One region of the Paracoccus sp. R86501 genome, then DNA from elsewhere that is predicted to be linked to it. Evidence: riboswitches for the same ligand, from Rfam matches in the RefSeq annotation. Region 1 holds a riboswitch; the other holds the start of a gene.
The links. Region 1 has a riboswitch for thiamine pyrophosphate ahead of SJY40_RS14410 (thiamine ABC transporter substrate binding subunit). Riboswitches for the same ligand answer to the same signal wherever they lie in the genome.

Region 1 (7,483 bases):
GGACATCGACTTCAGCTTCGAAGGTCCCTTCGGCAGCTATGACCAGTTCCAGCTGCAGCGCGGCCTTCAGGTCTATACCGAGGTCTGCGCCGCCTGCCACGGCATGAAGTTCGTCCCGATCCGCACCCTGTCCGACGACGGCGGCCCCGGCCTGCCCGAGGATCAGGTCCGCGCCTATGCCGCGGATCTGCTGCCGATCATGGATGATGCCACCGGCGAGGAACGCGACCGCGTTGCGACCGACCACTTCCCGACCGTCTCGGGCATGGGCATGGGTCCCGACCTGTCGCTGATGGCCAAGGCACGGGCCGGTTTCCACGGCCCCGTCGGGCTGGGGATCAACCAGTTCGTCAAGGGTATCGGCGGACCGGAATACATCCACGCCGTCCTGACCGGTTATACCGGTGAAGAACAGGAACAGGCCGGATCCGTGCTTTACGGAAACAGCGCCTTCCCCGGCGGCTGGATCGGCATGCCGCCCCCGCTGTCGGAAGACCGCGTCACCTATGCCGATGGCACCCCTGCCACCGTGGATCAGATGGCGACCGACGTGTCGGCCTTCCTGATGTGGACCGCCGAGCCCAAGATGATGGACCGCAAGTCCGTCGGTTTGGTCGCCGTGCTGTTCCTGATCATCCTCAGCGCGCTGCTGTATCTGGTGAACAAGCGTCTGTGGGCACCCCACAAGGGCAAGCTCAAGCACTGATCGCCCGCGATCATGACGATCTGAACGAACGCGCCCCGCAACGGGCGCGTTTTTTCTTGGCTGGACAAGGGCCCGCCCGCCCGGTCACATGTCGCCCGTTGAACGGAGGAGACGGCCATGGCGATCTGGAATCTGGGGTCCATCAATATCGACCGGGTCTATCGGCTGGACAGCCTGCCCGAGCCGGGGGAGACGCTGACCTCGCGCAGCCATGCATCGGGGCTGGGTGGCAAGGGCGCGAACCAATCGGTCGCCGCCGCGCAGGCGGGGGCCGTGACGCATCATCTGGGCGCGATGGGGTCGGGCGATGATTGGGTGATCGAGCGGCTGGCCGAAAAAGGCGTCGGCACCGATCATGTCGCGCGGATGGCCGATCAGGTCACCGGTCACGCCATCATCATGGTCGACAGTCACGCCGAAAACGCCATTGTCATCCACTCCGGTGCGAACCGCGCCATTGGCGACGACCGTCTGCGGCAGGCGCTGGCAGGGATCGGGGCATCCGATACGCTTCTGATCCAGAACGAAACCAGCGGTCAGGTCGCTGCCGCACAAGCCGCGCAGGTCGCGGGCGCGCGCGTGATCTATTCCGCCGCGCCCTTCGATCTGGAGGCCGTGCGCCAGATCCTGCCGCATGTCACCATTCTGGCCATGAACGAAGGCGAGGCCGCGCAGTTGTTCGCTGCCATGCCCGGCGATCTGCCGGTGCAGGGTCTGCTGATCACGCGCGGATCGAAGGGGGCTGAGTATCGCGATCTGACCACCGGCCAGACGCATGAACAGGCGTCCTTCAAGGTGACGCCAGTCGATACGACCGGGGCGGGCGACACCTTCGCGGGTTATTTCGCCGCCGGTCTGGACGCGGGGTTGGCGATCCCCGACGCGCTGCGCCGCGCATCGGCGGCGGCGGCGCTGCAGGTCACGCGGCAGGGGGCGGGCGATGCCATCCCTTCCGCCGCCGAGGTCGACGCCTTTCTGGCCGATCAGTCCTGACCGATGCGCCCGCGCAGGCCACCGGTCTGCGCGCGGTCCATCAGCAGATGGTCCAGCAAGACGCAAGCGGCCATTGCCTCGGCCACAGGTACAGCGCGAATGCCAACACAAGGGTCGTGGCGGCCCTTGGTGATGACCTCGATTTCCTCGCCACGCGAATTGATCGACCGGCGAGGCGTCGTGATCGAGCTGGTCGGCTTGATCGAGAACCGCACCACGATGTCCTGACCGGTGGAAATACCGCCCAAGATTCCGCCCGCATGGTTCGACAGGAACTCGGGGCCGTTTTCGCCCATGCGGATTTCGTCCGCATTCGACACGCCGGTCAGGCTGGCCGCAGCCATGCCCTCGCCGATCTCGACGCCTTTGACGGCGTTGATCGACATCATTGCCGCGGCCAGATCGGTGTCCAGTTTCGCATAGACCGGCGCACCGAGGCCCGGCGGGCAGTGCCGCACCAGAACCTCGATCGCGGCGCCGACGCTGTTCTGGTCCATGCGGATGCCATCCAGATAATCGGACCATGCATCGACCGCGCCCGCATCGGGCAGGAAAAACGGGTTGGTGTCGATGGCATCCGCGTCAAAGCGGTCGCGGTCCAGATGCATGTCGCCCATCTGCACCATATATCCGATGATCTGCATGTCGGGCGCCAGCTGCGCCAGCACCGCATGGGCCGCCGCCCCTGCCGCCACCCGCGCCGCCGTTTCGCGCGCAGATGACCGACCGCCGCCGCGATAATCGCGCACGCCGTATTTCAGGTGATAGCTGATATCGGCATGACCGGGGCGAAAACTGGTGGCGATATCGCCGTAATCCTTGGACCGCTGGTCGGTATTCTCGATCATCAGCTGGATCGAGGTACCGGTCGTCACGCCTTCGAACACGCCCGAAAGGATGCGGACCTGATCGGCCTCGCGCCGTTGGGTGGTGTGTTTGCTGGTACCGGGGCGGCGGCGGTCCATGAAGCGCTGGATGTAATCCTCGGACAGCGGGACGCCGGGGGGGACGCCATCGACGGTCGCGCCCAGCGCGGGGCCGTGGCTTTCACCCCAGGTGGTGAAACGGAATTCGCGGCCGAAAGTGTTGTAGCTCATGTTCGGGCGTCCTCGGTCAGGGCTTTCAATTGATAGACCAGATCCAGCGCCTCGCGCGGGGTCAGGCTGTCGGGATGCACCGCTTTCAGCGCCGCGTCCAGCGGGGATGCCTTGGCGGGTGCGGGGGCTGGCGGGGCCGCGCGGAACAACGGCAGGTCGTCGATCAGCGCGGCGGGACGGGCGGCACCTTGGCGTTCGCCCGATTCCAGCGCGTCCAGAACCTGCCTTGCGCGGTCGACAACGGACGCGGGCAGACCGGCCAGACGCGCCACCTGCACACCATAGCTGCGGTCGGCGGCGCCCTTGCGGACCTCATGCAGGAAGATCACGTCGCCTTCCCATTCGCGCACGGCGACAGTGGCGTTTTCCACACCCTCCAGCCGCGCGGTCAGGGCGGTCATTTCGTGGTAATGCGTGGCAAACAGCGCGCGGCAGCGGTTGGCAGCATGCAGATGCTCCATCACCGCCCATGCGATGGACAGCCCGTCCCAAGTGGCCGTGCCGCGTCCGATCTCGTCCAGGATGACCAGCGCGTGGTCGTCGGCTTGGTTCAGGATGGCGGCGGTTTCCACCATTTCCACCATGAAGGTCGAACGGCCCCGCGCCAGATCATCGGCGGCACCAACGCGGCTGAACAACTGGCTGACGATGCCGATATGGGCGTGGCTGGCGGGCACGAAACCGCCCGCCTGCGCCAAGACCGCGATCAGGGCGTTCTGGCGCAGAAAGGTCGATTTACCCGCCATGTTGGGACCGGTCAGCAACCAGATTGCAGGGGTCGCGCCCTTTGTCAGGTCGCAGTCGTTGGCGACAAAGCTTTCGGCCTTGCGCTTCAGCGCGCGTTCCACCACCGGATGCCGCCCGCCGGTGATGGAAAAGGCGCGGCTGTCATCGACCTGCGGGCGCGTCCAACCTTCGCCGGAGGCGATATCGGCAAAGGCCCCGGCCAGATCAATCTCGGCCAGCGCCCGCGCCGCCTGTCCGATGGGTCCAGCGCGGTCCAGCACGGCGGCCCGCAGGCGGTCATAGATGCCGCGCTCGATCTCCAGCGCACGGTCGCGGGCATTCAGGATGCGGGTTTCCAGTTCGGACAGTTCGACGGTGGTAAAGCGGATCTGGTTGGCAGTGGTCTGGCGATGGATGAAGGTCTGGTTCAGCGGCGCGGCCATCATGCGTTCGGCATGGGTGGTCGTGGTTTCGATGAAATAGCCCAGAACATTGTTATGCTTGATCTTCAGTGCGCTGACACCCGCCATGGCTGCATATTCGGCCTGCATTCCGGCAATGACCCCGCGCCCTTCGTCACGCAGACGGCGGGTCTGGTCCAAATCTTCGTCATAGGTTTCTGCTACAAACCCGCCGTCACGGGCCAGCAGGGGTGGTTCCGCCACCAGCGCATCGTCCAGCAGGTCGATCAGGTCGTCATGGCCGGTCAGATCGGCCACCGCATCGCGCAGCACCGGCGCGGCGTCATCGGGCAGGCGTTCGGCAATGGCGGCCCCTTGGGTCAACCCAGCGCGGATCGCGGCAAGATCGCGCGGACCACCGCGTTCCAGCGCCAGACGTGACAGGGCGCGGTCCATATCGGGCACGCGTGCCAGCGCGCTGCGCAGATCGGTCAGCAGGCGCGGATCATCGACCAGCATCGCCACACTGTCCTGACGTGCACGGATCAGCGCCAGATCACGGCTGGGGGCGCTGACGCGTCGTTCCAGCAGACGCGCCCCCGGCGCGGTTACCGTGCGGTCGATGGCGGCCAGCAGGGACCCTTCGCGACCACCGGACAGGGCTTGGGTCAGTTCCAGATTGCGGCGGGTGGCAGCATCGATCTGCATCGCGCCGCCGGCCTTTTCGCGGATCGGGTGGCGCAGCAGCGGCAGCTTGCCCTTTTGCGTCATGTCCAGATAATCGACGATTGCGCCCATCGCGCCCTGTTCGGCGCGGGTGAAACTGCCGAACCCGTCCAGCGTTTCCACGCCATAAAGCGCGCATAGCCGCCGCACGCCCGCGCTGCTGTCAAAGGCACCGGCATGCAGATCGGTCAGGGCGGCACCGGCATCCTGCACCAGCTCCTCGAATTCATAGCCTGCGGCCAGAACCTCGCGCGGGGTCAGGCGGGCCAGTTCGGGGGCCAGCCGCGCGGGCGGGCATTCCATCACCTGAAAGGCACCGGTCGAAATATCGACCCACGCCAGCGCGCCTTCGTCACGGACCTGCGCATAGGCGGCAAGGTAGTTGTGGCGGCGCGCCTCCAGCAGCAATTCCTCGGTCAGGGTGCCGGGGGTGACAAGGCGAACGACATCGCGGGCCACGACGGACTTGCTACCGCGTTTCTTGGCCTCGGCAGGGTCCTCCATCTGTTCGGCGATGGCGACGCGGAAGCCCTTGCGGATCAGCTGCAACAGATAGCTTTCCGACGCATGGACAGGCACGCCGCACATCGGGATCGGTTCGCCCTGATGCGTGCCGCGTTTGGTCAGCGCGATGTCCAATGCGGCTGCGGCCTGCACGGCATCGTCGAAGAACATCTCGTAGAAGTCGCCCATGCGATAGAACAGCAGCGCACCGGGGTTCGCCTCGCGGATCGCCAGATATTGCGCCATCATCGGGGTGGGCTGGTCGGTCATGGGTATTCCGTCACTGTCATCCGGCCCCGTATCTAGCCGCTTGCGTGCTGCGGTTAAACCATTACATTCAGGCCAACCTCGGGGTGCCCTGCATGGGATGAGACGCAATTGCGGACCCGTTGAACCTGATCCGGCTGACACCCGGCGGAGGGAAGGTGACGGCTGTCCTTTCTTTCGAAACCCGTTTGAGAGGAGACTGCCTTGAAACCCCTGTTCATCGCCACCGCCCTGCTGGCCGCGACCCCCGCCTTGGCGCAGGACCGCGCGCTGACCGTCTATGCCAGCGATTACATCGCCAGCGAATGGGGCCCCGGCCCGACGATCAAATCCGAATTCGAGGCCTTCTGCGATTGCACCCTGGACTTCGTCACCGGCGACATCCTGCCCCGCCTGCTGATGGAGGGTGAGGGGACGGACGCCGACATCGTCTTCGGCCTGAACACCGATGTCACCGCCCGCGCCCGCGCGTCGGGCCTGTTTGCGCCCCACGGGCAGGACACCTCCGACATGTCGCTGCCGGTGGAGTGGAGCGATGACATCTTCCTGCCCTATAACTGGGGCGAAACGGCGTTCATCTATGACGAAACGCGGCTGGAAAACCCGCCCGCCAGCTTTCAGGAATTGCTGGACGCGCCCGATGATCTGAAGATCGTGATCCAGGACCCGCGGTCGTCCATTTCCGGCCTAGCGCTACTGTTGTGGGTCAAGCAGGTCTATGGCGATGACGCGCCCGAGGCTTGGGCCAAGCTGGCCCCCAAGGTGCTGACCGTGACGCGCGGCTGGTCGGAATCCTATGGCATGTTCACGGACGGAGAGGCGGATATGGTCCTCTCCTACACCACCTCGCCCGCCTATCACATTGCAGCGGAAGACGACCTGACCAAAAAGGCCGCCATCTTCCCCGAAGGTCATTACTTCATGGCCGAACTGGCAGCGCAGGTCGCATCGACCGATCAGCCCGAACTGGCACAGCAATTCATGGACTGGATCCTGACGCCGGAATTCCAGAAGACCATCCCGCTGGCCAATTGGTCCCTGCCCGCCAAGCTGCCGCAGGACGACTGGCCGCAGGTCATGCGCGACCTGCCCCGCCCCGAAAAAACGCTGTTCTATTCCGAGGACGAGGCCGAAGCCCTGCGCCAGCCGGCGCTGGACGAATGGCTGCGCGCCTTCGCGGGGTGATATCCGGTCGCATCGTCGCCGCCGGTCTTGCGGCCCTGATCCTTGGCACGCTGGCCGCTGTCGCATGGCAGGCGGGCGGGTTGTCGGGCTTGGGAGAATGGGACTGGCGCGCGGTGCGCTTCACCGTCTGGCAGGCGGCGCTGTCGGCCACGCTGTCGGCGGCGCTGGCGGTGCCCGTCGCGCGGGCGCTGGCGCGGCGGCGCTTTCGCGGGCGCGGGTTGCTGGTCACGCTGCTGGGCGCGCCCTTCATCCTGCCGGTGATCGTGGCGATCATGGGACTGATCTCGGTCTTCGGGCGCAACGGCGCGCTGAACGAGGGCCTGCGTGCCCTGGGCCTGCCCGAACTGGGCATCTATGGCTGGCAGGGCGTGATTCTGGCGCATGTGTTTTTCAACCTGCCACTGTCGGTGCGGCTGATCCTGCAAGGCTGGCAGGCGATCCCTTCCGAACGCTTCCGTCTGGCATCCAGCCTTGGCTTTGCCCCCGCCGATGTCGCCCGCCATCTGGAACGCCCGATGCTGCGTGCGGCCCTGCCCGGCGTCTGGCTGGCGGTTTTTCTGGTCTGCCTGACGTCTTTCACCGTCGCTTTGGCCCTTGGCGGCGGCCCGCGTGCCACCACGGTCGAGCTGGCGATCTATCAGGCGTTCCGCTTTGATTTCGACTTGGGACGGGCGGCGACGCTGGGCTTGGTGCAGATCGGGTTGTGCATTGCCGCGATGCTGGCGGCGCGCTGGATCGCCATTCCGGCGGGCTTTGGCGTGGGCATGGATGCAGGCCAAGGGCCGGTCGGGCCGCGCGGCTGGCGTGTCTGTTCCGATGCGGCAATCATCGCACTGGCGGCGGGGTTCCTGCTGTGGCCCTTGGTGGCGGTTCTGGCG
Region 2 (7,483 bases), 2.4 Mb from region 1:
CGATCAGCCCCATGAACAGTGTCGCGGGCAGGATCGAATTGGCATAGATCGCCACCTGCCGACCGCGCCCCACGTCGTCATGCAGTTCGCGGCTGTAATCCGAGACGTTCAGCATCATCGTGGAATAAATGCCCAGAAACAGCATCGTCGCCCCCCAGAAGGGTGCGCCCCATGTTCCGTTGACATTGACAAGATTGTCGCTGATCTGGGTGCCGTATTTGCCGATGACGCTGAAGAACATGTAGATCAGCGACCCGATGATGAAGACCGAGCCGATGTTCTCCAGCCACTTGATGCCGTGAAAGCCCAGCACCGAAAGCCCGATCTGCAACGCTTGGAAGCCGATGAAGAAGGCCCAGATGTTGGAAAAGCCGAACATGGTTTCCGAAACAAGGTTCAGCGCCCCTGCCCCGATCCAGCTTTGGAAGCCGAACCAGACCAGCGCCGGGACCGATCTGACCAGCGCCGGCAACCGCGTGCCGGTAAAGCCGAAGGACGATCGCGCCTGCACCATGAACGGAATGCCGTATCGGTGCCCCGCCTGCCCGTTGATCATCAGCGCCGCCCCGATGACGGTGCAGCCGATGGCAATGGCCACGACCACCTGCAGCAGGTTCAGCGTGCCGACCAGCCCCGACCCGATGGTGAAGGTGCCGATGGACACGCAGCCGCCCAGCCAGGCGAAAAGATAGGACCACGACCCCATGATGCGGGTCTGCTGCGGGGCCAGGCTTTCCTGGCCGATGCTCTTGTCGCCACGGGACGGATGGGGCGGCGCGGCCCCGGCGGTGTCTTGATACGTCATGTCTGTTTTCCCTGTTGGAAGCTGGGGTCGTCTTATTTCTTGTTGGGCACCGCATAGGCGCCGATCTTGCTGGTCTTCAGCCCGGCGCCCACAAGCGCCTCGGCCATTTTCGTGGCGACGGTCACGCCGTCGATGACAGGGATGCCGGTTTCCGCAGTCAGCCATTCCGTCAGATCGGCCATGCCCGCGCAGCCCAGCAGCACGGCCTCGCAGCCGTCCTGTTCGATGGCGCGCATGATTTCGGCCCGGACCTGTTGGCGGGCCTGCGAACCGGGTTCCTCCAGCGCCAGCACGGGGATGGCGGCGGACCGGACGCGGCGGCACTTGTGGTCCTGGCCGTATTTGCGAACCAGTTCCTCGATCACGGGGACCGAGCGGGGCAGCGTCGTGACGATGGAAAACGAGGTCGCGATCATGCTGGCGGCCATCATCCCCGCCTCGCAGATGGCGATGACGGGGCCGGACGCGATCTCGCGGCAGGCGCCGATCGCAGGGTCGTCGAAACAGGCGATGACGATGGCATCCGCGCCATCCTTTTCGGCCTGCGCCACTTCGCGCAGCAGGTGGGGGGCGGCCATCACCTCGTCATGATGACCCTCGATACTGGCGGGGGCGCCATGGGCGGTGCGGCCGATGACCTGCACCTGCGGACCTGCGACGGCGCGCGCCGATGCCACGATCTTGTCGGTCATCGAGGTGGTGGAGTTTGGGTTGATGACAACCAGTTTCATGCCTGCGTCCTTCTGCCGAGTCGCAGGATTGATAACACAGATTGTTAACAATCAGATAATATTTTCTTTGCCCGAATAATAAGCGCATGTTTCTTGCGTGTGATCACGGGCTGTGCAATCTGTCAGCCATGGAAAAGCCGCTTGAAACCGTCATTGTCGACAGCATTCTGGACGCGATTGCCGATCAGCGCCTGCATGCGGGCACCAAACTGGGCGAACAGGCCTTGTCGGATCTGTTCGGCTGCAACCGCGCCCATGTGCGGCGCGCGCTTGGGACGTTGACGGCCTATCAGGTGGTCGATCACCTGCCCAACCGCGGTGCCTATGTTGCCACTCCGACGCCTCAGGACGCCCGCGATGTGTTTCAGGCCCGCCGCGCCATCGAGGTCGTGATCTGCCGCAATGCCATCCGTCAGGCGACCGCCGAAGACATCGCATCCCTGCGCGTGCATCTGGCGCAGGAAGCCTTGGCCAAGGGCAGCGGCGACCGCCCCGCCGCGGTGCGCCTGTCGCGCGGTTTCCACGTGCTGCTGGGCCGCATCGGGCGCAATCCCGTGCTACTGCGCTATCTCGAGGAACTGACCATGCGCAGTTCGCTGATCATCGGGCTTTACGCCACCGGCCACGGCACGCTTTGCGCCGATGACGAACACACCCGCATCACCGACGCGATCGAAGCCCGCGACATGGAAACCGCCCAGACTCTGCTGGACCAGCACCTGCGCCATATCGAGGCCGGCATCCGTTTCGACGATGATCTTCCTGCAACAGGCGCCTTATCCAAGGCGCTCAGGACGCCGCGGGACTGAACCGACGTATCCACTGCGTGGATAGTGTCGATTTATAAATGTAATTTCCTCAATGCATCACTGTGACATAGCGTACCCAAAGTGCGCAGCGTGACACTGCGCACAAGGGAGGATTGTCACATCAACCGATGCAGGACCGGCCTTGTTTCAGGCAAGGTACCTGCTGGCGCACATCCTCTTCGGCGACATTTTACGTGAGGGAGGATACTCATGCGACGCAACCCATTCCTGACCGCGGCCCTTGCCGGCCTGCTGTCCCTGACCGCCTTGCCGGTTCTGGCGGAAACCAGCTTCACCATCCTTGGCACGCGCGGCGGACCCGTGGCCGTGCCCCATCGTTCCCAGCCCGCGAACGTGTTGAATGTCGATGGCATCCTGTCGCTGGTCGATGCGGGCGACGGCACCGCACAGCAGCTGTCCAAGATGCGCGTCATGCCGCGCGATCTGGAAAACGTCTTCATCAGCCACCTGCATGGTGACCATTTCGGGGGCCTGTTGGCCATTCTGGCCCTGCGCCTGCAGACCGATGTGGTGAAACCGCTGCAGGTCTATGGCCCTCCGGGCACCGATGACATGGTTGCAGGCATCCTGGCCGCCCTGGCCCCCGCGATGGAGGCCGGATATGGCGTCGGCGCCGAACCGATCAAACCCGAGGATCTGGCGGTTGCCCACATCATCATGCCGGGCGATCAGTTGACCGTCGGCAAGATCGAGGTGACCACGGCGGACAACACCCATTACTCCTTCGCCCCCGACAGCCCGCAGGCCGGGAAATACCACAGCCTGTCCTTCCGCTTCAAAACGCCCGACCGCACCATCGTCTATACCGGCGATACCGGCCCCAGCCCGGATGTCGAGGAACTGGCCAAGGGTGCAGACCTGCTGATCGGCGAAGTCATCGAACTGGACAGCGTGATCGCCGCGACCCGCATGGCCGTGCCGAACATGCCGGACGACAAGGTCAACTTCCTCAAGAAGCACCTGTCCGAACACCACCTGCTGCCCGCCGATCTGGGCAAGCTGGCGACAGCATCGGGTGCGCCCGAACTGGTGGTGACCCATATCGCCGCCGGCCTGAAAGAGGATCTGGATGCCATCAACAGTGGCATTGCCTCGACCTATGAAGGCAAGGTGACCATCGCCAACGACATGGACAAATTCTGATCAGACGGCCCCGCCACACTGGCGGGGCCCCCATGCCTTATCCGTCGGCCGGGACGTAAAGCTGGCCCTTTTCGCGGAACAGATCGGCCATCCGCTCCATGCCTTCCTGCTTTTCCGCCGTCGCGCGGATATCATGCGATATCTTCATCGAGCAGAACTTGGGCCCGCACATCGAACAGAAATGCGCGACCTTATGGGCATCGGCGGGCATGGTCTCGTCATGCATCTCGCGCGCGGTATCGGGGTCCAGGCCCAGATTGAACTGATCCTGCCAGCGGAAATCGAAGCGCGCGCGTGACAGCGCATCGTCGCGCATCTGCGCACCCGGGTGCCCCTTGGCCAGATCCGCCGCATGGGCCGCCAGCTTGTAGGTGATGACGCCGGTCTTCACATCGTCTCGATCCGGCAGTCCCAGATGCTCCTTCGGCGTGACATAGCACAGCATCGCGGTCCCGAACCAACCGATCATCGCCGCTCCGATGGCGCTGGTGATATGGTCGTAACCGGGCGCGATATCGGTGGTCAGCGGCCCAAGCGTATAGAATGGGGCTTCGTGGCAATGTTGAAGCTGCTTGTCCATATTGGCCTTAAGCTTGTGCATCGGCACATGGCCCGGACCTTCGATAAAGACCTGACAATCCTTGGCCCATGCTTTCTTCGTCAGTTCGCCCAAGGTTTCCAGCTCGGCGAATTGCGCCTGATCGTTGGCGTCGGCGATGGACCCGGGGCGCAGCCCGTCGCCAAGGCTGAAGGTCACATCATAGGCGCGCATAATCTCGCAGATCTCGTCGAAGCGCTCGTAAAGAAAGCTTTCGCGGTGATGGTGCAGGCACCATTTCGCCATGATCGAGCCGCCCCGACTGACAATGCCCGTCACGCGCTTGGCCGTCATGGGGATCATATGCAGCCGCACGCCGGCGTGGATGGTGAAATAATCGACGCCCTGTTCGGCCTGTTCGATCAGCGTGTCGCGGTAAATCTCCCACGTCAGATCTTCGGCGATGCCGCCGACCTTTTCCAGCGCCTGATACAATGGCACCGTCCCGATGGGCACGGGCGAGTTGCGGATGATCCAGTCGCGGATGTTGTGGATGTTGCGGCCCGTGGACAGATCCATGACGGTGTCGGCACCCCAGCGGATGGCCCAGACCATCTTGTTGACCTCTTCCTCCATCGAGGATGTCACGGCGGAATTGCCAATATTGGCGTTGATCTTGACCAGGAAATTGCGGCCGATGATCATCGGTTCCAGTTCGGGGTGGTTGATGTTGGCAGGAATCACCGCCCGCCCCCGCGCAATTTCAGACCGCACGAACTCCGGCGTGACCAGATCGGGGATGGAGGCGCCGAAATCCTCTCCGTCACGGGTATAGGCGGCGGTGCGGCCTTCATTTTCGCGGATGGCGACATATTCCATTTCCGGCGTGATGATACCGGCGCGAGCATAGGCCAGCTGGGTCACGGCCCCCTTGGTGGCGCGCAGCGGATCACATTGATGCGGAAAGGCGGGGGTCAGGCGCTTGCCATCGACAAAGCCGTTATCGGCGGCGGTCAGCGGACGTCCGGTATAGGCTTCGGCATCGCCCCTGCCCGTCAGCCAGTTGCCGCGAACCGGGGGAAGGCCGCTTTGAATCTCCATCCGCGCACCCCCGTCGGTATAGGGGCCGGAGCTGTCATAGACGGTCAGCGGGGCCTCGCCTGTCAGGGCAATCTGGCGCATCGGCACGCGGATGTCATGCATGGCGCCCGGCACATACAGCTTGCTGGATGCGGGCATGGGGCCGGTGGTGATCTGGGGGTTGGGTTTCATCAGTGTCTCCCGCAAAAATGGGCGACCCGGATAAGACAAGCGATGAAGGGGCCACGCGGCCCGATGACGGACCTTGCGGCCCAAAGGACCGCCCCGTCGGTCGGGGAAGCTGCCTTTGGTCTTCCTACGCCAGCATAAACTGGGTCAGGTTCAAAGGGTCGCTTCACCGGGGTTGCCCCCACTCAGCCTCTCAGTCCCCTTAAGGCGGGACTCCCCTGACGTGCGGGCAGGTTCGCGATTTCGGGGGGAACTGTCAACAGCTTGATGCAGGCGCCCGCGGTGACGGGCGCCTGCGGTTGGTATCAGGCCTTAAGCGCGGCCAACACATCGTCGGGACGCATCGGCAGATGGCGCAGGCGCACGCCCACGGCAGACTGGATGGCGTTGGCGATGGCCGGTGCGATGACCGTGGTGCCGGGTTCGCCCAAGCCCACCGGCACTTCGGTGCTGTCGATGAACTCGATCTCCATGTCCGGTGTGTCGATCATCCGCAGCGGAGTGTAGCCGCCAAGGTTCAGGTCGCGAACGTTGCCATCCTCGAACTCAGTCCCTTCGTACAGCGCCATGGAAAGGCCCCAAAGTGCAGCACCTTCGCATTGCGCGCGCGCCCCATCGGGGTCAACAACCGTACCGCAATCGAAGGCCAGCCACATCTTCTGGACCTCGACCGTGCCAGTTTCGCGGTCCACATGCACCTGAACGGCACCTGCGGTCCAGGTCGGCATCTGGCGGCTTTGACCGAAGGTCGTTGCGATGCCGATGGCCGTATCGGCAGGCAAATCAGCCGTGCCATAGCCCGACATCTTGGCCACGCGTTCCAGAACCGCCTTCTGACGCGATGCGCCACCGACCGAATCCGGCGCGGTGCCGGCGTTGTAACCTTCGGCAATCAGATGCTGCTGGCGAAACTCCAGCGGATCGACACCGATCTTGGCTGCGGCTTCATCCATGAAGCTTTCGACGGCAAAGTTGGTCCAGCCCGGACCGACCGAGCGCAACCAGCCGGGACGGAAGGTCTGATTGGCCAGTTCGTTTTCGATCGCGCGAACCTTATGCGCACCGACCGAATACCAGTGGTCGGCACCGTCGATGGCAAAGACATCATAGGGCTGGTCGTTCACGCCCTTGGGCATAAACGACGGTGCCATGACGCCCGTGGGCCAACCGGCGGCGGCGTCGTGATCCATGCCGATGACCTTCTGGTCGGCGTCGAATGCCATACGCAGTTTCTGCACGCTTGGCGACCGGACGCTGTCGAACTGGACGTCATGTTCGCGCATGAAGACCAGCTTGACCGGCTTGCCGCCCAATTGCTTCGAGGCAAGCGCGGCGGGCACGATGTAGTCGCCGTTCAGGCGACGCCCGAAACCGCCGCCCAGCATATAGCTGCGCATGACGATCTTGTCGGGTTCAACCTCAAGCGCCGCCGACAGGGTCGGCAGGATCAGCGACTGCCACTGGTTGCCGGCATGGGTTTCCCAGATGCCGTCCTCATTCTGGAAGACGGTGGCGTTCAGCGGTTCCATCTGGAAGTGCAGCACCGTCGAGGTGGTGTAATCCGCCTCGAGCGTATCTGCGGCATCCTTGAAGGCTTGGGCGGTGTCGGGCGTCTCGGTCGGCAGGATCGCCCCGCTGGAGGCATCGGCGATCAGTTCGCGCGACCGCGCCTGGATGTCGGCTTCGGACACCATCGCGGTTTCGCCGGCGTTCCATTCGACGTTGATCTGATCGGCAGCCTGCTTGGCGGCGAACAGGGTTTCACCCAGAACGACGACCCACCCCGGAACCGTTCCCGAAGGATCGTCCAGCGTCAGCGTCTGCAGATAGCCCTTGATCTCTTTGGCACCGCTGTCATCGACGGATGCGACCGAAGACCCCAGACGCGTCGGTGGCAGCATCGGAATGCCATAGACCATGCCGTCAATCTTGGCATCCAGACCATAGATGGTCTTGCCGTTGGTCTTGTTGGTGATGTCCAGCGCAGTGACGTCCTTGCCGACCAGACGCAGGTCGGAATGCGCCTTCAGCGGCAGGGCGGCCAGTTCGTCTTCGGTAAAGCTGCGGCTGATGCCTGATTTGACCAGCTCGGCATAGGTGGTGGAATTGGTGCCATCGGTGACCGTGCCGTCACGCGCCGTACAGGTCGATGCATCCACGCCCCATT

Region 2: another riboswitch for thiamine pyrophosphate. It lies ahead of thiC (phosphomethylpyrimidine synthase ThiC); the one in region 1 lies ahead of SJY40_RS14410 (thiamine ABC transporter substrate binding subunit).

The regions. Positions count from the first base shown of each region.
Region 1 covers NZ_JAXHPZ010000001.1:2,942,383-2,949,865, reverse strand. Annotated here, with positions in the region: partial or broken gene SJY40_RS14430 (cytochrome c1) at 1-706, shown strand, start outside; gene SJY40_RS14425 (ribokinase) at 824-1,699, shown strand; gene aroC (chorismate synthase) at 1,690-2,796, opposite strand; gene mutS (DNA mismatch repair protein MutS) at 2,793-5,423, opposite strand; TPP riboswitch at 5,493-5,593, shown strand; gene SJY40_RS14410 (thiamine ABC transporter substrate binding subunit) at 5,625-6,605, shown strand; gene SJY40_RS14405 (thiamine/thiamine pyrophosphate ABC transporter permease ThiP) at 6,581-7,483, shown strand, end outside.
Region 2 covers NZ_JAXHPZ010000001.1:559,813-567,295, reverse strand. Annotated here, with positions in the region: gene SJY40_RS02885 (NCS1 family transporter) at 1-805, opposite strand, end outside; gene SJY40_RS02880 (aspartate/glutamate racemase family protein) at 838-1,536, opposite strand; gene SJY40_RS02875 (GntR family transcriptional regulator) at 1,665-2,345, shown strand; gene SJY40_RS02870 (MBL fold metallo-hydrolase) at 2,556-3,509, shown strand; gene thiC (phosphomethylpyrimidine synthase ThiC) at 3,547-5,319, opposite strand; TPP riboswitch at 5,424-5,546, opposite strand; gene SJY40_RS02860 (molybdopterin cofactor-binding domain-containing protein) at 5,622-7,483, opposite strand, start outside.